Regions from separate parts of the Streptomyces sp. NPDC018610 genome, predicted to be linked through region 3. Evidence: riboswitches for the same ligand, from Rfam matches in the RefSeq annotation. Region 3 holds a riboswitch; each other region holds the start of a gene.
The links. A riboswitch is a leader RNA that binds a small molecule or an ion and turns the genes downstream of it on or off. The one in region 3 is predicted to bind cyclic di-AMP.

Region 1: it holds a riboswitch for cyclic di-AMP, as region 3 does, so the genes downstream of both, ACH5A8_RS20045 (transglycosylase SLT domain-containing protein) here and ACH5A8_RS18200 (transglycosylase family protein) in region 3, are expected to answer to the same signal.
Region 2: it holds a riboswitch for cyclic di-AMP, as region 3 does, so the genes downstream of both, ACH5A8_RS15935 (C40 family peptidase) here and ACH5A8_RS18200 (transglycosylase family protein) in region 3, are expected to answer to the same signal.

The regions. Positions count from the first base shown of each region.
Region 1 covers NZ_JBISAL010000007.1:308,684-316,556, reverse strand. The annotation lists gene fahA (fumarylacetoacetase) at 1-338, opposite strand, end outside; gene ACH5A8_RS20050 (HAD family hydrolase) at 757-1,569, shown strand; gene ACH5A8_RS20045 (transglycosylase SLT domain-containing protein) at 1,698-2,177, opposite strand; cyclic di-AMP (ydaO/yuaA leader) riboswitch at 2,183-2,373, opposite strand; gene ACH5A8_RS20040 (polyprenyl synthetase family protein) at 2,964-3,974, shown strand; gene ACH5A8_RS20035 (outer membrane lipoprotein carrier protein LolA) at 4,774-5,991, shown strand; gene ACH5A8_RS20030 (ABC transporter ATP-binding protein) at 6,028-7,122, shown strand; gene ACH5A8_RS20025 (ABC transporter permease) at 7,109-7,873, shown strand, end outside.
Region 2 covers NZ_JBISAL010000005.1:391,116-398,988, reverse strand. The annotation lists gene ACH5A8_RS15965 (adenosylmethionine--8-amino-7-oxononanoate transaminase) at 1-429, opposite strand, end outside; gene bioB (biotin synthase BioB) at 422-1,705, opposite strand; gene ACH5A8_RS15955 (8-amino-7-oxononanoate synthase) at 1,853-2,980, shown strand; gene ACH5A8_RS15950 (DUF397 domain-containing protein) at 3,023-3,253, opposite strand; gene ACH5A8_RS15945 (helix-turn-helix domain-containing protein) at 3,281-4,141, opposite strand; gene ACH5A8_RS15940 (ATP-binding protein) at 4,465-4,917, shown strand; gene ACH5A8_RS15935 (C40 family peptidase) at 5,070-5,543, opposite strand; cyclic di-AMP (ydaO/yuaA leader) riboswitch at 5,547-5,760, opposite strand; gene ACH5A8_RS15930 (ANTAR domain-containing protein) at 6,753-7,112, shown strand; gene ACH5A8_RS15925 (urease subunit gamma) at 7,550-7,852, shown strand; gene ACH5A8_RS15920 (urease subunit beta) at 7,864-7,873, shown strand, end outside.
Region 3 covers NZ_JBISAL010000006.1:385,279-393,151, forward strand. The annotation lists gene ACH5A8_RS18180 (SurA N-terminal domain-containing protein) at 1-357, shown strand, start outside; gene ACH5A8_RS18185 (nucleoside triphosphate pyrophosphohydrolase) at 471-1,448, shown strand; gene ACH5A8_RS18190 (cytochrome P450) at 1,668-3,068, shown strand; gene ACH5A8_RS18195 (transglycosylase family protein) at 3,228-4,364, shown strand; cyclic di-AMP (ydaO/yuaA leader) riboswitch at 4,547-4,713, shown strand; gene ACH5A8_RS18200 (transglycosylase family protein) at 4,718-5,437, shown strand; gene eno (phosphopyruvate hydratase) at 5,785-7,092, shown strand; gene ACH5A8_RS18210 (septum formation initiator family protein) at 7,252-7,725, shown strand; gene ACH5A8_RS18215 (DUF501 domain-containing protein) at 7,745-7,873, shown strand, end outside.

The sequences.
Region 1 (7,873 bases), on a different contig from region 3:
GCGACCTCGAAGGGCAGGTGCAGGGTGACCGAGGACAGCGGGTGCAGGAACGGGGCGACGGTCTCCTGGTGGGCCGGCACCGTCACCCACGCGGTCAGCGCGCGGCGCACGTCCGACCAGGCGGTGCGGCCGGCGGCCAGCAGCGGGTTCAGCGTCGGCCGGGCGAGGAGGGCGGCGTACGGGGAGCCGAGCGCCATGGCCGCCGCGCCCGCGTCCAGGACGTGGTCGCCGAGCCGGACGCCGACGGTCTTCTCCTGCGATCCGGCGCGCGAGAAGACGCCGTAGGGAAGGTTGTGCGGACCGAAGGGGTCGCCCTCGGGGACCTCGAAGGGGGGCATCGGGTACTGCCTCTCTTTCGTGTGCCGTGCGTTCCGTTGGATCAGGCCACACGTTCATGTGGTCGGGCCACACGTTACGGGGGCGCCGACCGTCTTGGGCAGTGCCTGAAGAGCTCGCGATGTCCCAATTGGCCTTGTCGGAGAGGGTGATTCCGGCTTGGCGTCCTTTGGGGAGGCGGACGGGGTGGGTCCGCTCCGTAGGGGGCACGTGGGGGCCCGTGGCCGGGCGAGCCGTGGGCGTGCCGTTCGGGGCCGACCGGGACGTGCCGGGCGTGATCGTGAGACGGCGGACCCCGACCACCGACCAGCAGGCCGCCGGGCAACGGGAGTTGGGGGAGGACGGCCGGGGCGGCGGAGCGTGCCGGCGCCGTCCGGTTCCCGTGGTTCCCGCCGTGCGAGGGGTCCGTATTCTCTGATCATGGCCGCTCCCGTTCCCCCCGCATATGCCCTCATCGCCACTGACCTGGACGGGACGCTGCTGCGCGGCGACGACACCGTGTCCGACCGGTCCCGTGCCGCGCTCGCGCGGGCGGCCGCGGCCGGCGCCCGACACCTCGTGGTGACCGGACGGCCGGCGCCGAGGGTGCGGTCACTGCTGGCGGTCCTGGGCGCCACCGGACTCGCCGTGTGCGGCCAGGGCGCGCAGCTCTACGACGCCGGGACGGACCGGCTGCTGTGGTCGGTCACCCTGGACCGGGAGACCGCCGAGACCGCGCTCGGCAAGATCGAGGCCGAGGTGGGCGAGGTGTACGCCGCGGTCGACCAGGACGGCGTGGACGGGCTCACGCTCATCGAGCCGGGGTACCGCATGCCGCACCCCACCCTGCCCGCCGTGCGGGTCGGACGGCGCGAGGAGTTGTGGCGCGCGCCCATCAGCAAGGTGCTGCTGCGCCACCCGCACCTCGGCGACGACGAGCTCGCGGCGGCGGCCCGCGGCGTGGTCGGCTCCCTGGCGACGGTCACGATGTCGGGCCCGGGCACCGTCGAGCTCCAGCCGTGCGGCATCACCAAGGCGACCGGGCTGGCGCTGGCCGCCGAACACCTGGGGCTCGGGCGGGAGAGCGCCCTCGCCTTCGGCGACATGCCGAACGACATCCCGATGTTTCGGTGGGCGGCCCGGGGCGTCGCCATGGCCAATGCCCACCCCGAACTCAAGGCGGTGGCCGACGAGGTCACCACGTCGAACGAGGACGACGGCATCGCCGTCGTCCTCGATCGGTTGTTCGCCTAGGCGGGCCGGGCGCGGCCGGTGCGGTCCGGCCGTGCCCGGCCCGTCCAGGTCCGTGTTGGTGCTTCGTCCCGCCGGGCCCGGCGTCGTCTCCGTCAGGCAGATTCCCGTCAGGTCCGGCGGGCCGTCCCTCAGTACGCGCTGTAGACGTTGTCGATCGAGCCGTACCGCGCCGCCGCGTAGTTGCAGGCGGCCGTGATGTTCGCGACCGGGTCGTAGATGTCGAACGACGTGCCGGCCACGTGGTACGTGTTGAACGTCGGCTGGATGACCTGCAGCAGGCCCTTGGACGGGATGCCCTTGGCGGCGTTGGAGTCCCAGAGGTTGATGGCCATCGGGTTGCCGGACGACTCCCGCATGATGTTGCGGTGGATGCCGTTGTAGGAGCCCGGGATGCCCTTCTCGGCCATGATCGCGAGGGACTCCCGGATCCAGCCGTCGAGGTTGTTCGGGTAGGAGACCGAGCTCACGGCCGTGGTGGTGGCCGGGGCCGCGGAGGCGCTGGTGGCGCCGATGAGCGGGACGGCGAGAACGGCGGCGCCCGTGCCGCTGACGGCGAGGGTGCGGAGGATGCGGGCGGTGCGGGAACGACGCTGACCGTTTGCGGACATGCGGGACTTCCTCTCCGTCGCCTGCGAGGTGAGCTGTCGGGTTCGGGCGGGGAGGTGCCCGGCCGCGCCCCGAAGGGCACGGCTTCACCCCGAGCCGTTCCGGCGTGGCGTACGACGTTGGACGACGTACGGCGCTCCGGCCCGGCGACTTACCTGGGTCCCCCGCTCCTGCCATGGGTGTCGGTTCGTTGGATTCGGGCGGCGGCAGGATTCGGCGTTCCGCCCGACGGCCCGGAACGTATGCGAGAGCACATGTCCAGAACAAGTACCGAAACCACACCTCGCCCTAATTGACCTTGGTCTGGGGTGTTTGGGATGCTTGATCCTTTGCGATCGCCAACACTCAACTGGCTTACGGGACACGGTGAAGCGGTGAGGTCCGGTGCGTGTGGGCCCGACGGTCCGCCGTGACCCAACTCACGGTTTGTTTAGCTGCGGAGCATTTACGGCTAAGCGGAATTGGGATGCCAATACGGTTAAATCGGGCCATGGAGGGAGTTGGTGTGATGGTCGTCACGTCGAGTGACGTCTTGGCCCTGGCGCACGTGTGTACCTGTGAGCGTGTGTGCGAGTGAGGGCGGCCACGGGGAAGAGGAGTGAGTCGATAAATATCTGTTCATACGTGGCGATCGCATGCATATCGGGCGTGACCGATACCGCCTGGCCTGTATCGGTGGGCGCTAGCGGTGATCGAAACCTGACCGGATACGCTGACTTGAGTGATGGCAGCGACCTATCGACAAACCGTGTAATCGCCAGCAGACACCAGCAGACAGGAGACCCCTCGTGACCGTCGTCGGGCCGTTCGGGCTGAGCGTGCGGGACCAGGCTGTCGAAGCCGATGTCCAGGCCGGGTTGGCGGCTGTCGAGGAAGGGTTGCTCGAAGCCACCAAGAGCGAGGTCCCCTTCATCACGGAGGCCGCGCAACACCTCGTCAAGGCGGGCGGGAAGCGGTTCAGGCCCCTGCTCGTGATGCTCGCGGCGCAGTTCGGCGACCCGTACGCGCCGGGGGTCGTGCCGTCGGCCGTGGTCGTGGAGCTGACCCACCTGGCCACGCTCTACCACGACGACGTGATGGACGAGGCCGCGGTGCGCCGCGGCGTGGCCAGCGCGAACACCCGCTGGGGCAACTCGGTCGCGGTCCTGACCGGCGACTTCCTGTTCGCCCGGGCCTCCCAGATCCTCGCCGACCTCGGGCCGGAGGCGGTCCGCGTCCAGGCGCTGGCGTTCGAGCGGCTGGTCACAGGGCAGATCCTGGAGACCGCGGGCCCGCAGGACGGCCGGGACCCGGTCGACCACTACCTGGACGTGCTGGGCGGCAAGACCGGATCGCTCGTCGCCGTCTCCTGCCGGTTCGGCGCGATGATGTCCGGGGCCGACGAGACGGTCGTGGACGTGCTGACGCAGTACGGCGAGCGGCTGGGCGTCGCCTTCCAGCTCGCAGACGACGTGCTGGACATCGCCTCCGACGCGCACGAGTCCGGCAAGACGCCCGGCACCGATCTGCGCGAGGGCGTCGCGACCCTGCCCGTCCTGCGGCTGCGCGAGCGCGCGGCACGGCTCGGGCTGGCCGAGGACATCGCGCTGTGCGAGCTGCTGGAATCCGACCTCGGTGACGACGCCCGGCTCGCCGAGGCGCTGGCGGCGCTGCGGGCGCACCCGGCCCTGGAGCAGGCCCGCCGGGACACCGTCCGCTACGCCGAGGAGGCGCGGGCCGCGCTGGCCCCGCTGCGGGAGTGCGACGCGAAGGCGGCGCTGCTGCAGCTGTGCGACGCGGTGGTCCACCGCGCCGGCTGAGGGCTGTCCCGTGCTCCCTGGCGGGCGCGCGACGACAGCCACGGCACTCCCCCAGCCTCCGGCCGGGGCTACCCCCACGCCGCGTTGTCGGAACGCCCGCAGACATCCAGTGTTCGGGCGTCCCTCCGCCTTGCGATGCTCTCCCCCACCGCCTGAACGGCGTGGGAGGCGCTCCCAGCGTCTGACGCCGCACGCTGACCCACCAGGGATCACGGGACGGCCCTTGGCGCGCGTGCGCTCCCGGCGCTCCGGATTCCGCCGCGCGACGCGGTGGTCCACCGGGCCGGCCCGGCGCCGGTGCGCCGGACGGCCGGGCGATGCCGGGTCATGCCGTGGTCTTCCGCGCCCGTCGGGCGGTGCCGTGTGATGCCGTGGTCCTTCGTGGACGTCGCGCGGCGCCGTGTGACGGGGTGGCGCGACGGGGCGGCGGGGCTCAGCCGTCCGCTTCCACGTCCGTGTGGCCGCGCGTTCCGCTGTCCTCTCGGTGCCCGCCCGGTCCAGTCGCCCGCTCCTGGCGGCCTCCGTCCCCCGCCCCGAGCCCTGCGGCGCCCGGCGGGCGGCCTCCTCCCGGCGGTCCGCCCCGGCCGGCCCCCTAGGGGTGGGGGGAGGGGCTTGCCCCCGGGTGTCATACCGCAGGCGTAGGCGGAGTTGCCTCCGCGGGCTGACGTCTGCGAGCCGTCGATTTGGTCAGATGGAACCACGGACCACACCACTCCTCACCGATTCGGGTGAGAATGGCGGCTCGGGGTGGGAGCAGCAGAGACGGGGAGCCGCCGCCGACGACGGAGGTAAGGCACACATGGCACCGTACGAATCCGACGACAGCAGGAGCGCCGAGGAGGCCGACGGCCGGTACTCGGCACGGCGCAAGGCCGCGCGCTACGCCGTCCCGGTCGCGGTGGTGGGGGTGGCGGCGGCGACCATCGGGCTCGTCCCGGCGCTCGCCGACTCCGGCGACCCCGACCTGCCGAAGATCACCGCACAGCAACTCATCGACAAGATCGCCCAGTCGGACGTCCAGCAGCTGTCCGGCACCGTCAAGATCAGCACCGACCTGGGCCTGCCGGACCTCGGCGGCCTGACGAGCGGGCTCACCTCCGGCGCGGCCGGGGGCGGTTCCGGCTCGTCCGCCGACCCGTCCGCCAAGCTGACCGAGCTGGCCTCCGGCACGCACACCCTGCGCGTCGCGGCCGACGGGCCGGACCGGCAGAAGGTCTCCCTGATCGAGAGCGCCGCCGAGTACAGCCTGATCCACGACGGCAAGGACGTCTGGGGCTACGACAGCAAGTCCGACGAGGTCTTCCACGGCACCGCCGCCCAGGACGGGAAGAAGGGCGAGGCGCCCGCCACGCCGAAGGACTTCGCCGACCAGGCCCTGAAGTCGGTCGACGACACCACCTCGGTGACGGTCGACGGCACCGCCCAGGTGGCCGGCCGGGACGCCTACAAGCTGGTCATCAAGCCCAAGCACGCCTCCGGCACCACGGTCGGCGCGATCAGCATCGCGGTGGACTCCCGGACCGGGCTGCCGCTGAAGTTCACGCTGACCCCGGCGGGCGGCGGCGCCGCCGTCGTGGACGCCGGCTTCACCCGGATCGACTTCGCCAAGCCGGCCGCCGGGACCTTCGACTTCACCCCGCCCAAGGGCGCGAAGATCACCGAGGACAAGGACGCCAAGGCTCCGCGGCACTCCCGCGCGTCCGGCGCCCCCCAGGGAGGACTGGCCCCGGGCAAGGGTCCCTTCGAGGGCGGGGAGGGCATGAAGGTCCTCGGCAAGGGCTGGAACTCCGTCGCCACGTTCGACACCGGCGCCAAGGGCGGCATCCCGTCGTCCTCCGGCAAGGGTGACCTGAACGGCTTCCTCGGCTCGCTCGGCGACCATGTGTCCGGCGAGTTCGGCAAGGGAACGGTCTTCTCCACCCGCCTGATCAACGCCCTGATCACGGACGACGGCAAGGTCTACGTCGGCACGGTCACCAAGGACACGCTGGTGAAGGCGGCCGACGCCGGGCGGTGACCGGACGCGAGGGGCACGACCGAATCGAGGAAGCCGATGGACGAGGCGTCCGCCACGGAACCACGCCCTGAGGCGGAGCGTGCCCCGGCCCCGCCGCCGGTGACCGCGTCGCGGCCGGCGCCGGACCCGACGGGCCCGGGTACGGTCCCGGCGGCGCGGCCGTACGCGGCCGAGGCGGCGGCGCGGGACACGGGGGACGACGACGAAGTCATCCACACCCGGGCGCTCACCAAGCGCTACCGCGGCGGGCAGCTGGCCGTCGACGGTCTCGACCTGACCGTCCCGGCGGGCAGCGTCTTCGGCTTCCTCGGTCCGAACGGCTCCGGCAAGACCACCACCATCCGCATGCTGATGGGGCTCATCGAGCCCACCTCCGGCACGGCGCGGGTGCTCGGGCGGCCCATGCCCCGCTCCGCCCGTGCCGTGCTCCCGCACGTCGGCGCGCTCATCGAGGGACCCGCCCTGTACGGCTTCCTCTCCGGCCGCGACAACCTGCTGCGCCAGGACGCCGCCGACCCGACCGCCGATCCCCGCACCCGTCGGGCCCGCGTCGCCGCCGCGCTGGACCGGGTGGGTCTGACGGGCGCCGCGGGCAAGAAGGCCAAGGCGTACTCCCTGGGCATGAAACAGCGCCTGGGCCTGGCCGCCGCACTGCTCCGGCCGCGCCGGCTGCTCGTCCTGGACGAGCCGACCAACGGCCTCGATCCGCAGGGCATGCGCGAGATCCGCGCCCTGGTCCGGGAGCTGGCCTCCGACGGCACGACCGTCTTCCTCTCCTCCCACCTGCTCGACGAGATCGAGCAGGTGTGCACGCACGCGGCGGTCATGGCCCAGGGCAGGCTCATCGCCCAGGGCGCGGTCGCCGAACTGGCCGCCGGGGCGCGCGGCCGGCTGGTGGTCGCCACGCCCGATCCGGGCGAGGCGGCCCGGGTGCTGAAGGAACAGGGCGTCGGCGACATCGCGGTCGGCGGCGACCGGGTGACCGGCGAACCGCCGGAGCGCGACCTCGCCGAGGTGAACGCCGCGCTGGTGACGGCGGGCGTCCGCGTCCGCGGCTTCGGCGTCGAACGGGCGTCACTGGAGGACGCGTTCGTCGCGCTCACGGGAGAGGGGTTCGATGTCGCGGGCTGAGTCGGTGACACTCCAGGGCGGCGCCGGCGTACGGGCGGCGGGTCCGCTGTGGACACTCGGGCTGCTGCGCAGCGAACTGACGACCACGTTCCGGCGGTGGCGCACCCTCGCCCTGCTCGGGGTGCTGGCCGCCGTGCCGGTCCTCGTCGGGGTGGCCGTCCGGATCGAGACGAGGGGTGGTGCGCCGGCGCACGGGGGCGGTGAGGGGCCGGCCTTCATGGCGCAGATCACCAACAACGGGCTGTTCCTGGTCTTCACCGCGCTGGCGGCGACACTCCCGGTGTTCCTGCCGCTGGCCGTGGGGGTGGTCGCGGGGGACGCGATCGCCGGCGAGGCCGACGCGGGCACCCTGCGCTACCTGCTCGTCGCCCCGGCAGGCCGCACCCGCCTGCTGCTCACCAAGTACGTCACGGTGATGGCGTTCTGCCTGGTCGCCACGCTCGTCGTCGCCGTGTCGGCCCTCGCCGTGGGCGCGCTGCTCTTCCCGCTGGGCGACCTGACGACGATCTCCGGCACGCGGATCGGCTTCGCGGACGGGCTGGGCCGGGCCCTGCTGATCGCCCTGGTCGTCGCCGCGTCGCTGACCGGCCTCGCGGCGCTCGGACTGTTCGTCTCGACGCTGACCGACAGCGGCATCGCGGCCATGGCGACGACCGTGGGGCTGCTGATCACCATCCAGATCCTCGACCAGATCCCGCAGTTGCACGCGATCCAGCCGTACCTCTTCCCGCACCGCTGGCTCTCCTTCGCC
Region 2 (7,873 bases), on a different contig from region 3:
GCGGCCGAGCGAACGCCAGTACTGCAGGCACATCTTGACGGCGACCTCGACCGACACCGAGCCGGAGTCGGCGAGGAAGACGTGTTCGAGCCCGTCGGGCGACATGTCGACAAGGAGCTTCGCCAGGCGGACGGCGGGCTCGTGGGTGAGCCCGCCGAACATCACATGGCTCATCCGCTCCAGCTGCCGGCGGACCGCCTCGTTCAGCACCGGGTGGTTGTAGCCGTGGATCGCGGCCCACCAGGAGGACATGCCGTCCACCAGCTCGCCCGAGCCGTCCGCGAGCCTCAGCCGCACCCCGCTCGCCGACTCCACGACGAGCGGTTCCTGACGGCCCGGCATCGGACCGTAGGGATGCCACACGTGCCGGCGGTCCAGGTCGAGCAGCTCGGCGACGCCCGGACCGTGCGGGTCGAAGCCCTCAGGCATTGGGCGCGAGGTCCGTTCCGGCGCCCCGGCGGCGCACCGCCACCAGGTCCGTGCGGGGCTCGCCGGCCTTCGGCTCCGCGGCGGTGGCGGGGACCGAACCGCACACGCCGGCCCCGCCGTGCGACCCGCAGCCCGCCTGCTCGTGCGACCCGCACCCGGCGTCGGCGTACGCACCGCAGCCCGCGCCTTCGTGCGACCCGCACCCGGCGGCGCCCTCCTGAGCCCCGCCGGCCGTCGCCGCCGCGTGCGCGCCGCAGCCGCCGCCCCCCGCCGCCCGGTGCTGCGGCAAGGTCACCTGCTCGGCGCCCTCCACCTCGAACCCGGCGTCCGCGATCATGTCCAGGTCCGCCTTGCCGGCCTGGCCCTCGCTGGTCAGGTAGTCGCCGAGGAAGATGGAGTTGGCCAGGTGCAGCGCGAGCGGCTGCATCGAACGCAGGTGCACCTCACGGCCGCCCGCGATCCGGACCTCCACGTCCGGGCAGACGAACCGGACCATCGCGAGGATCCGCAGACACCGCTGCGGAGTCAGGTTCCACTCCTTGGCCAGCGGAGTTCCCTCGAACGGGATCAGGAAGTTCACCGGAACGGAGTCCGGGTCCAGTGCGCGCAGCGAGTGGACGACGTCCACCAGGTCCTCGTCGCTCTCGCCCATGCCGGCGATGAGCCCGGAGCAGGCCGACAGCCCGGCCGCGTGCGCCTTGTGCACCGTGTCCACCCGGTCGGCGTACGTGTGGGTGGTGGTGATGTCGCCGTACGTCGACTCGGAGGTGTTGAGGTTGTGGTTGTAGGCGTCGGCGCCGGCCGCGCGCAGCCGCTCCGCCTGGCCCTCGGAGAGCAGCCCGAGGCAGGCGCACACCTCGACGCCCTCGTTCTGGTCCTTGATGGCCTTGATGGTCTCCGAGACCCGGTCCACGTCGCGGTCGGTCGGACCGCGCCCGCTGGCCACCAGGCACACGCGCTTGGCGCCGCCGGCCAGCCCGGCCGCCGCGGCCTCGGAGGCCTCGCCGGGCTTGAGCCAGGTGTACTTGAGGATGTCCGCCTTCGAGCCGAGCCGCTGGGAGCAGTACGAGCAGTCCTCGGGGCACAGGCCGGACTTGAGGTTGACGAGGTAGTTGAGTTTCACCCGCCGTCCGAACCAGTGGCGGCGCACCCTCCCGGCCGCCGCCACCACATCGAGCAGGTCGTCGTCGGAGGTGGCCAGCACGGCCAGAGCTTCCTCGCGGGTCGGCAGCTCGCGCCGAAGCCCCTTGTCCACCAGCGTGTTCAGCAGGTCCATGGGAGCCGATCCTGTCCTACGGGACCGCCCCGGGCCAAGGAGAGTTTGCACAACAGAGACGCATCGACGTGTGGGTATTGCCACATCATGGGCGGCCGGTCCGACCGCTAGTGTCTGTCCACTGCCTACAAAAGCCCCGGAGGAACCATGGCGTTCGGCTGGATCGACGAACAGGCGGACGCCCGCCGCCGTGCCGGGCTCGTACGGACGCTGCGCCCCCGCCCCGCCGACTCGCCCCTGCTCGACCTCGCGAGCAACGACTACCTGGGCCTGGCCCGGCATCCCGAGGTGACCGAGGGCGCCGCGAGCGCCGCGCGCACCTGGGGCGGCGGCGCCACGGGGTCCCGGCTGGTCACCGGCACCACCGGACTGCACACCGCGCTCGAAGCCGAACTGGCCGCATTCTGCGGCTTCGAGGCGGCGCTCGTGTTCTCCTCCGGATACGCCGCCAACCTCGCCGCGGTCACCTCGCTCGCCCCGCACGGCGCGCTGATCGTCTCCGACGCGGGCAACCACGCCTCGCTCATCGACGGCTGCCGGCTGGCGCGCGCCGCCACGCAGGTCGTCGCGCACGCGGACCCGCAGGCCGTGGCCAAGGCGCTCGAGACGCACGAGGGGCCGGCGGTCCTCGTCTCCGACACGGTCTTCTCGGTCGACGGCGACGCCGCCCCGCTGGCGCGGTTCGCGGAGGTGTGCCGGGAACGGGGCGCGGGGCTGGTCGTCGACGACGCCCATGGACTGGGCGTGCTCGGTGACGGCGGCCGCGGCGCGGCCCACGCGGCGGGGCTCGCCGGCGCCGCCGACGTGGTCGTGACCGCCACGCTGTCCAAGTCGCTCGGCAGCCAGGGCGGAGCTGTGCTCGGACCCGCCCGGGTGATCGACCACCTGGTCAACGCGGCGCGTACGTTCATCTTCGACACCGGTCTCGCCCCCGCGGCGGCGGGCGCGGCCCTGTCCGCCCTGCGGCTGTTGCGCCGCGAGCCGGAGCGCGCCGAGCGGGCGCGCGCGGTGGCGGCCGAACTGCACGCCCGTCTGACCGCGGAGGGCCTCCAGGCGGTGCGCCCGGACGCCGCGGTGGTCTCCGTGCGGGCGCCGTCCCCGGAGGGAGCCGTGCGCTGGGCGGCCGACTGCCGTGCGGCGGGCCTGGCCGTGGGCTGCTTCCGTCCTCCTTCCGTGCCCGACGGCATCTCACGGCTCAGGCTGACCGCCCGTGCGGACCTCTCCGGGGCGCAGATCGAGCGCGCTGTCCGGGTGATCGGCGGAACGCGACCATGAGTCGGCGTGACACGGCCGTGCGCCGCCTGAGGGGGAGACGGATCAGACGCGGCGCACCGCGGCGGTGAACTCCGCCCAGCTCCCGGGGGAGAAGAGCAGCGCGGGCCCGGCCGGCGCCTTGGAGTCGCGTACCGCGAGCAGTCCGGCGCCCGGCCCCGACGACGGGCGCGCGGTCTCGACGCAGTTGTTCGCTCCCGTGCTGTGGCTGCTGCGCAGCCATCGCACGCCGTTCAGATCGGCGCTGGAAGGTACGTTCCGCGGCGGAGCGGACATGGTGCCTCCTTACCCGGTCGCGCGCCCTCACCTGTCCTGGCGCATCCCGGCGATGAAGTCCAACGAGTCCTCGGTCGACAGGGCATGGGACCGAAGGGTGTCGTAGGCCTCGGTGTAGGCCTCCAGGTCTTCTTTCCGATCGAGGTGGAAGCTACTCGTCAAGTGGTCGAGAACGACCACATCCAGATCAGAAGTGTGAGAAAAGGAGAAGATGACGAAAGGCCCGGTGACGCCGATGTGCGCGCCCGCGGCGAACGGCAGCACCTGCAGCCGTACCTGGGGCAGCCGCGCCGCCTCCGCCAGCCGCTCCAGCTGACGCGCCATGACCTCCGGACCGCCCACCTCCCGGTGCAGCACGGCCTCGTCGAGCACCGCGTTCAGCTGCAGCGGCGGGTCGGCCCGCAGGACGTGCTGCCGGGCCAGGCGCACCTCGACCAGCGCGTCCAGCCGCTCCTCGTCCAGCCCCTCCACGGCGGCCCGGGTGACCTCACGGGCGTACTCGGCCGTCTGGAGCAGTCCGGGCACGACCGTGGTCTCCAGGGTGCGCATCGCGGTCGCCTGCGACTCCAGGCTGATGAAGTCCCGGTAGGTGGGCGGCAGCACACCGCGGTAGGCGTGCCACCAGCGGTGCCGGCCGTCGCCGTCCTCGGAGGCCGCCAACGCCAGAAGCAGCCGGCGCAGTTGGGCGTCGTGGACCGCGTAGGCGTCCAGCAGCAGCCGCACGTCGGCCGGTTTCACGCCGCTGGTGCCGGTCTCGATCCGGCTCACCTTCGACTGGTGCCAGCCCACCAGCCGGGCCGCCTGTCCGCTGGTGAGACCCGCGCCGGCGCGCAGCGTGCGCAGTTCGGCGCCGAGCTTGCGGCGGCGCACCACGGGACCGTGCTGCATGGATACTCCTCACTCCTCCCGGGTTCGTGCGGCGGCCCGCGGCGACCCGCGCCGCGAACGGGGACGGTGTGTCCCCGCCGGGCCCGGGCGCGCCCAGCCGGGCCCGGCACGGTCGGCGCCGGGCCCGGTGCGGGCCGTGTCGCATGCGGTCGGCCGTCGCAGAGTTCACCGCTTCGGGCGACAGATATATGCATATCTCGGTGGATCGCCACCGGGACCGCCCGGGTGATGGCAGTCTGACGGCGAAGCACCAGTCCGGGACCGTACTCGAACCATCCGCTCCGTGTCGGACCGCGGCCCCGTGGGAAAGGGACGACATCGCCATGGCAGACCTTCTGGAAGCATCCGTCACTCTGCCGAGCGATCCCGCCTCGGTCTCCGCCGCCCGCGCCTATGCGGTGGGCACCCTGGCGGAGTGGGGCCTGTCCGCGGAGACGGACACCGCCGACACCGTGCGGCTCATCGTCTCCGAGCTCGCGACCAACGCCGTACAGCACACTTTCGGGCAGTCGCCGACGTTCACGGTGGCCCTCCTCCTGGAGCGCGACGAACTGCTGCGCATCGGGGTCACCGACAGTCATCCACGGTTCCCGAAACGGCTGCCGGCCGCCGTCCAGCAGGACAACGGCCGGGGCATGGTGATCATCCGGTGTCTCGCCGCGGAGTGCGGCGGACGACTGACCGTGCGGCCCACCCGGGAGGGCGGGAAGACGGTCTGCATCGAGCTCCCGTGGACGGTCGACGACCGTCCGGCACCGTGCAGGCGGGAGCCGTAGCGCGCGACGTCGCGGGCCGTGGAGCCGGCGACCCGTGAACGACACGGGGAGACGGCCCGGGAACGCGGCGGCGCCGTGACGTCGGAGAGCGACGGCGCCGCGGACCGAGGGCGGTGACGGTGTCTCACCGGCCGTCCCCGCCCCCGGGCGGGTCAGTTGACCCGCCCGTACCACACGCTTCTGGTCCAGATCTTCTGCAGCCGCACCACGTCCCCGGTCTTCGGGGCGTGCCAGATCTTGCCCCCGCCGGCGTAGATGCCGACGTGGTAGACGTACGAACCCGAGTGGAAGAACACCAGGTCACCCGCGCGGCGGCTGCCCGCGGAGATGTGACGGGTCTTGTTGTACTGCTGTTCGGCCGTGCGGGGCAGCTTCTTGCCCGCCCTCTTGAACGAGTACAGCGTGAGTCCGGAGCAGTCGAACCGCCGTGGTCCCGTGGCGCCCCACTGGTAGGGGGAGCCCTTCTTGGACGCCGCGATCTGGAGAGCCCTCGTCGCGAGGGTCGCGGCTGAGGCGTCCCCGGCGGCGCCGGGCACCACGATCGAGCCGCCCACGGCGGCGATGGTCAGGGCCGAGGCCGTGCCGGCCCGGGCCATGAACGACGGGACACGATTGAGCGCAGTCATGCGCAACCCTTCGTCAGCCGCCTGTGAAGGATGACCTGTCGGATTCGGGCTGGCGAAGTTGCCCGGCCGCGTTGCCGCGGCTTCACCCCAAGGGCGGCTCGACCCGGTCATGGCGTGACCGTTCCGGCGACCCGTCGTGCTCGGGTCCTCCACTCCTGCCGATCCACTCCCGTCGACCGGTTGTCCGGGCGGCGGCAGGACTCGGCGTCCGCCCGGACCGCCCCGCCGCTGTGGCGGGGGCTTGTCGTCAGACAGGGATCTTCACCTACGGATGTCCGAAAATCCCAACGGAACCGGAGATCTGTGTTGTTACTCACCACTCACCCGTTCGGGTGGACACTCGCTCGCTCGAACGACTGTGTCCTCTTGCGGCGACGCCCGGACCAGCACCGGAGCATCCCATTCCGCCATCCGTGCGGGCTGGTCGCGCAACCGGAAGGGCCCCGAAAAAGGGTGTGTATCTACGCCGAAAGGCGGTACGTCATTTGGTCCGTTTCGGCTCACGCCCGCGGTCACGCGCCGTGTGACCGGCACGCGTGCCGGCATGGGTGCGGCCCGGGACGCCGCTGCGGGTGCGTCAACTGGCTCTCGCGAGCGGCAGGGTGACGCGGGCGGTCGGCCGCTCGCCGCCCAGGGCCCGCAGCGCCCGCAGCGGCCTCAGCGCCCGCGCCAGGGCGGCGTGTGCGGCTCGGGCCCGCCACGGCGGTGCGTCAGCGCGAGCACGTCCCGCAGTTCCGCCGCCGTGCGGCCTGAGCGCCTGAGGGGCGCTCAGGCCGCTGTGGCCTCCCCGGCCCGGATCGCTCCGGCCGAGCAGGGCCGCCGCGGCGCGGTAACGGCCGACCGGCTCCCCTCGGCGCGGTCAGCGCCGCCGGCGGCCTCGGGACGGTTCCGAGGGCGGCTCGGCGGGGTCGAGCGGCGGCGTCGGCGGCCCACCCCGCGTCCGGGTCCGGTGTCCGCCGGTGCGGTGCCCACGCGCTCGGCGGGCCCCGTGACCGCCCGGCGGCCGGCCGGGGGACGGGGGAGAGGGGGGCGTAGCGCATCCCTCCAGGGGGACGGTACCGGCCTGCGGGGCCGTCGGAGTCGGGAACGCACAGGACGTACGCGGCCCGGCCAGGGGCTTCGGACGGCGGGCCTCCGGTCGTGCGCGCCGTCGTCCTGGAGCAAGCTGGAGGTGGAACTCCGGCCGCTCGACGACCCAGGGGATCTGCAATGGTGTTCTTCGCGATTTCCAGGCGGCACCCCCTCCAGCTGCTGTCCACCACCGATCTGGTGCTGGAGCACGAGCGGCTGCACGAGGAGATCGACCAGATGCAGCGCGCCCTGACCTCGCACGCCGTCATAGACCAGGCCATCGGCGCGGTGGTCGCCTTCGGGCGGATCCCGCCCGATGACGCCTGGCGGGTCCTGCGGGAGGTCTCCCAGCGCACCAACACGAAGGTGCGCACGGTCGCCGAGCACGTCTTGAAGTTCGCGCAGGGCGGCGCCCTGTCCGACACCGAGCTGGAGGAGCTGAGGCGGGCGCTCGGCCGGCACGCGGCGCCCTGCTCCACGAGCCGCGCGCGGTCCTGAGCGGCACCGATTCGCCCGGTGGGGCGGGCGGACGTCCGCCCGGGCGCCCGGCCGGGCCGTCGGCGCACGGCGAGCGGCGCTGACGGCCCGCGCCGGCGCCACGTCCTGACGCCCGGGCCCCCGTGAACCCGTGTCCCGCGCCCCCGTGTGGCCCCCGTGACGTCCGTGACGCGCGTGACGTGCGGCGGCGGCGCCCCGTGTGGAGCAGCGGGGTCTTTCGGTTATGGAGCAGCCCAGCTTCCGGTCATGGAACGTCCAAGGTCTGGTTAACGTCGTCGAAACTCCCGCGAACTAACCTGCAGATCCACGCCACCTGCGGTTTTTCCGTCCGGATTGCCCAAGATCGGGGAGTCCGTCCCTGTGTTAGACCTGTCCCGTCGCGGTGGCTGCGGCAACCGGGCCCGCACGGTCCGGAGCGAGGACTGTGAGGTGGGCACATGCAACTGACCCCGCACGAACAAGAGAGACTGCTCATCCATGTGGCGGCCGACGTCGCCGAGAAGCGCCGGGCCCGTGGGCTGAGGCTGAACCACCCCGAGGCGATCGCCCTCATCACGTCGCACATCCTCGAGGGCGCCCGCGACGGCCGCACCGTCGCCGAACTGATGTCCTCCGGACGCAAGGTGCTCACCCGCGACGACGTCATGGAGGGCATCCCCGAGATGATCCACGACGTCCAGGTCGAGGCCACCTTTCCCGACGGCACCAAGCTCGTGACCGTCCACGAGCCGATCGTCTGAGGGGGGCCGCGGTGATTCCCG
Region 3 (7,873 bases):
GAGCGCGCCGCCCGGGACGCGGGCGTCACCGTCACCCGCCACGAGGTCCAGCGGCTGCGCGCCGGCCTGGAGCAGCAGGCGGGCGGCGCCCAGGCGCTGGAGACGGCCTGGCTGCAGCAGTACGGGGTGGCGCCGCAGCGCCTCGACGACAACCTCCGCCTCCAGGTCGAGGCCCAGAAGCTGGCCACGAAGCTGCACACCGACACCTCCCAGCCGGCCTTCTGGCAGGCCCTGTCCACCGCCTCCGGCGAACTGGACGTCGACCTCAACCCGCGCTACGGCGCCTGGGACGTCCGAAAGGGCGGCGTCGAGGCGAAGTCGCCGTGGCTGCGCGAGGTCACGTCGGCGGGGGCGTGACGGACGTACGACGCGACGGACGGCCTGTGGAAAACCCGTGACCCCGGACCCCGCGAGCGGGCCGGCGTGTGGACGACTCGGGGGGCCTCGGCGCGGTGGGCTACGTTCGAAGGGTGAACACCACCGCCCACGGCACCGAAGCCGCCCCCGGCCGCATCGTCCTGCTCACCACCAGCCACCGGGTCGCCCCCGGGCTGCTGTCCTGGCCCGCCTGGCAGGCGCTGCACGCCGCCGACCGGGTGCTGTGCGCGGACGGGGCGCACCCGCAGCTGCCGTACCTGCGTGAGGCGGGCGTCGCCGTGGCCGAGGCGGCGCCGACCGCCGAGGAACTGGTCGGCGCCTGCGCAGGCGGCCGCACGGTCGTGGTGGTGGCCACCGGCGAGGGCGAGCCGGCCCTCACCGACGGCCTCGCCCGCCTCGCCGGCTCCGGCCGGGTGAGCATGCCCGAACTGGAACTGCTCCCCGCCTCCTACGACCTGCCCGGCGCCCGCCTGCTCGACCTGGTGCAGGTCATGGACCGGATCCGCGCCGAGTGCCCCTGGTCGTCCCGCCAGACCCACGAGGGCCTGGCCAAGTACGCCATCGAGGAGGCGTACGAACTGGTCGAGTCCATCGAGGACGGCGACCGCGAGGAGCTGCGCGAGGAGCTCGGGGACGTCCTGCTCCAGGTCGTCTTCCACGCCCGTATCGCCGAGGAGGACGCCGAGGAGCCCTTCTCGATCGACGACGTGGCCGGCGGCATCGTCGCCAAGCTGATCCACCGCCACCCGCACGTCTTCGGCGACGAGAGCGCGACGACGCCGGAGGAGGTGAAGGAGCACTGGCTGCGCACCAAGGCCGAGGAGAAGCGCCGCGCCTCCGTGACGGACGGCGTCCCCCTCGGCCAGCCGGGCCTGGCCCTGGCCGCCAAGCTCTCCTCCCGCGCCCGCACGGCGGGCCTGAACGTCCCCCTGCCGAAGACGGAAGGCGTCGGCTACGAACTCCTGACCCTGGCCGCCGAGGCCGAGGCGCGGGGAGTGGACCCGGAAGCGGCCCTGAGAGCGGCGGCCCGGACATACCGGGACGCCATCCGAAAAGCAGAACAAGTCTGACCTCCAGCCCCCAAGCCTCCAGGACCTCCCGGGGCCCGAGGGCCCGAGGGGCGCGGACTGCGCGCCCAGCCCCCACCCTCCCGCGGAGAACGACGCCCCCCAGGGGGTCTGGGGGACACCCCCCAGGTCCGGGACGGGAAGGGGAGGCGGGGACGACCTCCCCCCAGGCGCCCCCTTGGCGCCCCTTCCCCCCGCACCCCCACGACTAGGGTCACCCCCATGCAGGACCAGCCACCCACCACCCCACCCGCACCCGCCACCCCACCGGGCCCCGCACCCGCCACCCCACCGGCACCGGCACCCCCGACCCCACCCGCAGCCCAAGAGGCACCCGCCCTCTTCACCTGGGACTTCGCGACCAACCCCTACCCCGCCTACGCCTGGCTCCGCGAACACGCTCCCGTACACCGCACCCGCCTCCCCAGCGGAGTGGACGCCTGGCTGGTCACCCGCCACACCGACGCGAAAGCGGCCCTCGCCGACCCCCGCCTCTCCAAGAACCCCGCCCACCACGACGAACCGGCCCACGCCAAGGGCAAGACCGGCATCCCCGGCGAGCGCAAGGCCGAGCTGATGACCCATCTGCTCAACATCGACCCGCCGGACCACACCCGTCTGCGCCGCCTGGTCAGCAAGGCCTTCACCCCCCGCCGCGTCGCCGAGTTCGCCCCCCGCGTCCAGCAGCTGACCGACGTCCTCATCGACCGCTTCGCCGAACGCGGCGGCGCCGACCTCATCCACGAGTTCGCCTTCCCGCTGCCCATCTACGCCATCTGCGACCTGCTCGGCGTCCCCCGCGAGGACCAGGACGACTTCCGCGACTGGGCGGGCATGATGATCCGCCACGGCAAGGGCCCCCGGGGCGGAGTGGCCCGCTCGGTCAAGAAGATGCGCGGCTATCTCGCCGACCTCATCCACCGGAAGCGGCTGGCGCTCCCCGCCGAGCCCACCCCCGGCGAGGACCTGATCTCCGCCCTCATCCGCGCCTCCGACCACGGCGAGCACCTCACCGAGAACGAGGTCGCCGCCATGGCGTTCATCCTCCTGTTCGCCGGCTTCGAGACCACCGTCAACCTCATCGGCAACGGCGTCCACGCGCTGCTCACCCACCCCGGCCAGCGCGACCGGCTGCAGCGGTCCCTCGCCGCCGGGGAGCGCGGCCTGCTGGAGACCGGGGTGGAGGAACTGCTGCGCTACGACGGCCCGGTGGAGATGGCCACCTGGCGGTTCGCCACCCGGCCGCTCACCCTCGGCGGGCAGGACATCGCCGTCGGCGACCCGGTGCTCGTGGTGCTCGCCGCCGCCGACCGGGACCCGGAGCGGTTCGCCGATCCGGACACCCTCGACCTCGCCCGCCGGGACAACCAGCATCTGGGCTACGGCCACGGCATCCACTACTGCCTCGGCGCCCCGCTCGCCCGTCTGGAGGGCCAGACCGCGCTGGCCACCCTCCTCACCCGGCTCCCGGACCTCGGCCTCGACGCCGACCCGGCGGAGCTGCGCTGGCGCGGCGGACTCATCATGCGCGGACTGCGGACCCTTCCCGTGCGTTTCACCCCGGCCCCGGCCGGTGACGCGGAGCCGGCCGGGGCCGGCACGGGTCCTTCCACGACTCCGTGACGAACGCAAAGCTGACACACGCTCAACTATGTGATCTTCACGTGATCTGTGTGGCATTAACTTGTGACAAGTGATCGGTAGCGGCTACCTTCACGCATCAGCGCGGCGGGCGGCTACCGGTCGCCGCGCGGTCACCGTCGTCGCGCGAAAGGTCTCCGCATGCTCTCCGGGAACGGTCGTCACCGTCGCCCCCGCCAGGCTCCGGCCCTCCTCGTCGCCGCCGGGGTCACCGGCTCCGCCATCGCCATCCCGCTCGTCGCCGCCTCGGGCGCCAGTGCGGCCGACGGCACCACGTGGGACAAGGTGGCGCAGTGCGAGACCGGCGGCTCCTGGAGCGCCGACAACGGCAACGGCTACTACGGCGGCCTGCTGCTGACCCAGGACGACTGGGAGAAGTACGGGGGCCTCTCGTACGCCGCCAGCGCCGACCAGGCCAGCCGGTCCCAGCAGATAGCCGTGGCCGAGAAGATCCTCGCCGACCGGGGCCCGGGCGTCTGGCCCACCTGCGCGCTGCTCGCCGGGCTCACCAAGGACTCCGGCGCCGCGGACGTCGACACGGGCGTGGGCGGCTCGCAGGACTCCTCCACCGCCCCGGAGAGCGGCGGGACGGACGCCGGCAAGTCGACCGGTTCGACGGGTTCGTCCAGTTCGACCGGAACCTCCCGTTCGGCCGACGCCGGTGACCCCGGCCCGTCCGACTCGTCACAGGGTTCGGGCAAGTCGACCGGTTCGTCCGGTTCTTCGGCCGACCAGGACGGCGCGTCCGGCACGCCCTCCGACGCGAAGCACGCGGCGGGCTCGTCGGACGAATCCACCACGAAGCACTCGGATTCCCCCTCTTCGTCCACCAAGAAGGACGACTCGGCCAAGTCCGACACATCCCCCGGCGCCGGCGCTCCGGGCGCGTCGCCCTCGACGGATGCCGGCGGCTACGGCGACTCGGGCTACGCGGACAACTCCCGTCAGGCCGTCGGCTCTTCGGCCCTCGTCGACACCGGGGCGCTGGGCGGCGGCCGGCACCGCGGCGGCAGCGCCGCCGAGGACCCCGCCGGCGTCCCCGCGACCGTCGCGGGCGGCAAGCACGCCTCCCGGGCCGACGGCGTCACGACCGACACGGTCGGCGGCTCCTACGTCGTCCGTTCCGGCGACTCCCTGGCCTCCATCGCCGACTCCCTTGACGTGGACGGCGGATGGCACGCGCTGTACGCCGCCAACAAGAGCGCGATCGGCTCCGACCCGGACCGCATCGTCGCCGGTCAGAGCCTGGATGTCCCTACCGAAAACGCCCAGAAGTAGGGCGAGTTCGCGTCACACTTCGCACTGAATGTCCCTTTCGGTGAAAGTGTGGGATGAGTCTCAGAAGCCCTGATCGTCTTTGAAATTCGCTCGATCGCGTGTCTACGGTCATGACCGCTCGTCACCGCGAGCCCCGGCTGCCGCAACGCCGAATCCTGCCAGCGGCCGTACGGGAACAGTCGTCGCGTCATGCGCCGCAGGCAGGAGCGGGGGACCCAAGGTAAGTCGCCGCGCCGGGCAGCAGACCGGAGCGGCTGGGGGTGAAGCCGTGCCTCATCGAGGGCACGGCCGGGCAACTCAACCGGCCCGAACCCGACAGCTCACCTCGCAGGCGTCGGTGAGGGGATCCATCCATGCTGTTTTCCAGCAAGGGCAAGCACCGTCGTCCCTCCAAGGCCACCCGCGCCATCGCGCTCGCCGGTGTCACCGGCGCCGCCGTGGCCGCCCCGCTGATGGCCGCGGGCAACGCCTCCGCCGCCACCGCCTCCGAGTGGGACGCGGTCGCCCAGTGCGAGTCCGGCGGCAACTGGTCGATCAACACCGGCAACGGCTTCTACGGCGGCCTGCAGTTCACCAACTCCACCTGGGCCGCGTACGGCGGCACCGCCTACGCCTCGCGCGCCGACCTGGCGGGCAAGTCGCAGCAGATCGCCGTCGCCGAGAAGGTCCTCGCGGGCCAGGGCAAGGGCGCCTGGCCGGTCTGCGGCAAGGGCCTGTCCGGCGCCGCGTACACCGGCGGCACGAGCTCCTCCTCGTCGTCGTCCTCGTCCTCCTCCTCGTCGTCCTCGTCGAGCAGCAGCTCCAAGAGCGGCACCGTCAACCGCTCCACCGAGCAGCAGAGCGCCAACCGCTCGGCGACGCGTCCGGCCCCGAAGAAGACCGTCACCACCCCGACCGGCAAGAAGGTCGAGAAGGGCGACGGCGAGTACAAGGTGGTCACCGGCGACACCCTCAGCACCATCGCCGCCGCGCACCACGTCCAGGGTGGCTGGGAGAAGCTGTTCCAGCTGAACAAGGACATCGTCGACGACGCCGACCTCATCTACCCGGGCCAGCAGCTGCACCTGAAGTGACAGCTCACCGGCAGCCCGGCCACAGGCCCCGCTCAGGCGTGAGCGCCACCATGGCACTCACGTAGGGCCTTTCCCCCGTCCCCACGGGCTCCCCGCCCCGGCGCGTTCCCCCCGTACGCGCCGGGGCGGGGCTTTTTCCGCTCCGCCTTCGCTCCCCGTCCCCGAGGGGCCTTTCTTCGCCCGCCGTTCGCGGTCCCGTCACCGGCCCCTTTGTTCCGAGCGGGAACAATGTGTACCGTCACCCTGTCCACGGGACGGTCGGTCGGCCGGTCGGCGCCCCGGGACGGTTAGGCTCTAGTCGCAAGGCTCACACGCCCCGCACTTCAAGCGTCACATCCAAGAAGGAGATGCTCGTGCCGTCCATCGACGTCGTCGTAGCCCGGGAAATCCTGGACTCCCGAGGCAACCCCACGGTCGAGGTCGAGGTCGGCCTCGACGACGGCAGCACGGGTCGTGCCGCCGTTCCGTCCGGCGCCTCCACCGGCGCCTTCGAGGCCATCGAACTGCGCGACGGTGACCCGAACCGCTACCAGGGCAAGGGCGTCGAGAAGGCCGTCCTCGCCGTGATCGAGCAGATCGGCCCGGAGCTGGTCGGCTACGACGCCACCGAGCAGCGCCTCATCGACCAGGCCATGTTCGACCTGGACGCCACCGACAACAAGGGCTCGCTGGGCGCCAACGCCATCCTCGGCGTCTCGCTCGCCGTCGCGCACGCCGCCTCCGAGGCCAGCGACCTGCCGCTCTTCCGCTACCTGGGCGGCCCCAACGCGCACCTGCTCCCGGTGCCGATGATGAACATCCTGAACGGCGGCTCGCACGCCGACTCCAACGTGGACATCCAGGAGTTCATGATCGCCCCGATCGGCGCGGAGTCCTTCTCCGAGGCCCTGCGCTGGGGCGCCGAGGTCTACCACACCCTGAAGAAGGTCCTGAAGACCAAGGGCCTGTCCACCGGCCTCGGCGACGAGGGCGGCTTCGCCCCGAACCTCGGCTCCAACCGCGAGGCCCTCGACCTCATCCTCGAGGCCGTCAAGGAAGCCGGCTACACCCCGGGCGAGCAGATCGCCCTCGCGCTCGACGTCGCCGCCTCCGAGTTCTACAAGGACGGCAAGTACCTCTTCGAGGGCAAGGAGCGCTCCGCCGCCGAGATGACGGAGTACTACGAGGAGCTGGTGGCGGCCTACCCGCTGGTCTCCATCGAGGACCCGCTGTTCGAGGACGACTGGGCCGGCTGGAAGATCATCACCGACAAGCTCGGCGAGAAGGTTCAGCTCGTCGGTGACGACCTGTTCGTCACCAACCCCGAGCGTCTGGCCCGCGGCATCGAGGAGGGCACCGCCAACGCCCTGCTGGTGAAGGTGAACCAGATCGGCTCGCTCACCGAGACCCTGGACGCCGTCGAGCTGGCCCAGCGCAACGGCTTCAAGTGCATGATGTCCCACCGCTCCGGCGAGACCGAGGACGTCACCATCGCCGACCTGGCCGTCGCCACCAACTGCGGCCAGATCAAGACCGGCGCCCCGGCCCGCTCCGAGCGCGTCGCCAAGTACAACCAGCTGCTGCGCATCGAGGAGATCCTCGACGACGCCGCGGTGTACGCCGGCCGCAGCGCGTTCCCGCGCTTCCGGGGCGGCGCCGGGATCTCCAAGGTCTGAGCCGCCCGCCGCTGGGCCGTGGGGAGTCACGGTTCAGCCAGTCGTACGTACGTCCCCGTACCCGGTCCCGTACCGTGTCCGGGGGCGTACTGCTGCACCAGGCACGGACTGCCGCGGCGGTACGCGCCTGTGGACGGACACGAACGGGAGGCGGGGACGATGGCCGTGCGGGACCGGGACCGGTTCTCCACCGCGACCAGGCTCAGGCTGCTCGGCGAGCAGACAGCGGCCCGCGTCTACCGCTCCCAGACCCGGCGTCAGGCGCGCCGCTCCCGGCTCACCGGGCGCGCCGCGCTGCTGGCGCTGGTGGTCTGCTCGATGGTGGTCGCCCTGGCGTACCCGATGCGGCAGTACGTCTCCCAGCGCGAGGGCATCGCCGACCTGAAGCGGCAGAAGCAGCAGGCGCAGCAGCGGGTCGAGCAACTGCGCGACCTCAAGGCGCGCTGGCAGGACGACGCGTACGCCGAGCAGCAGATCAGGCAGCGGCTGCACTACGTGCTGCCCGGGGAGACCGGCTACACGGTGGTCGACCCGGGTCCGGTCAAGCAGTCGCGCGCCGAACAGGGGACGGCCCGCCGCCCCTGGTACACCAATGTCTGGTACGGCGTCGACAAGGCCGACGCCGGCCAGTGAACGGATGAGAAAGACAGGCATGGAAACCCCTCCGCCGCCCACCGAGCGCACCGAACCCACCGAAGCGGACGTCGAGGCCTTCAGGCAGCAGCTCGGGCGGCCGCCGCGCGGGCTGCGCGCGATCGCGCACCGCTGCCCCTGCGGGCAG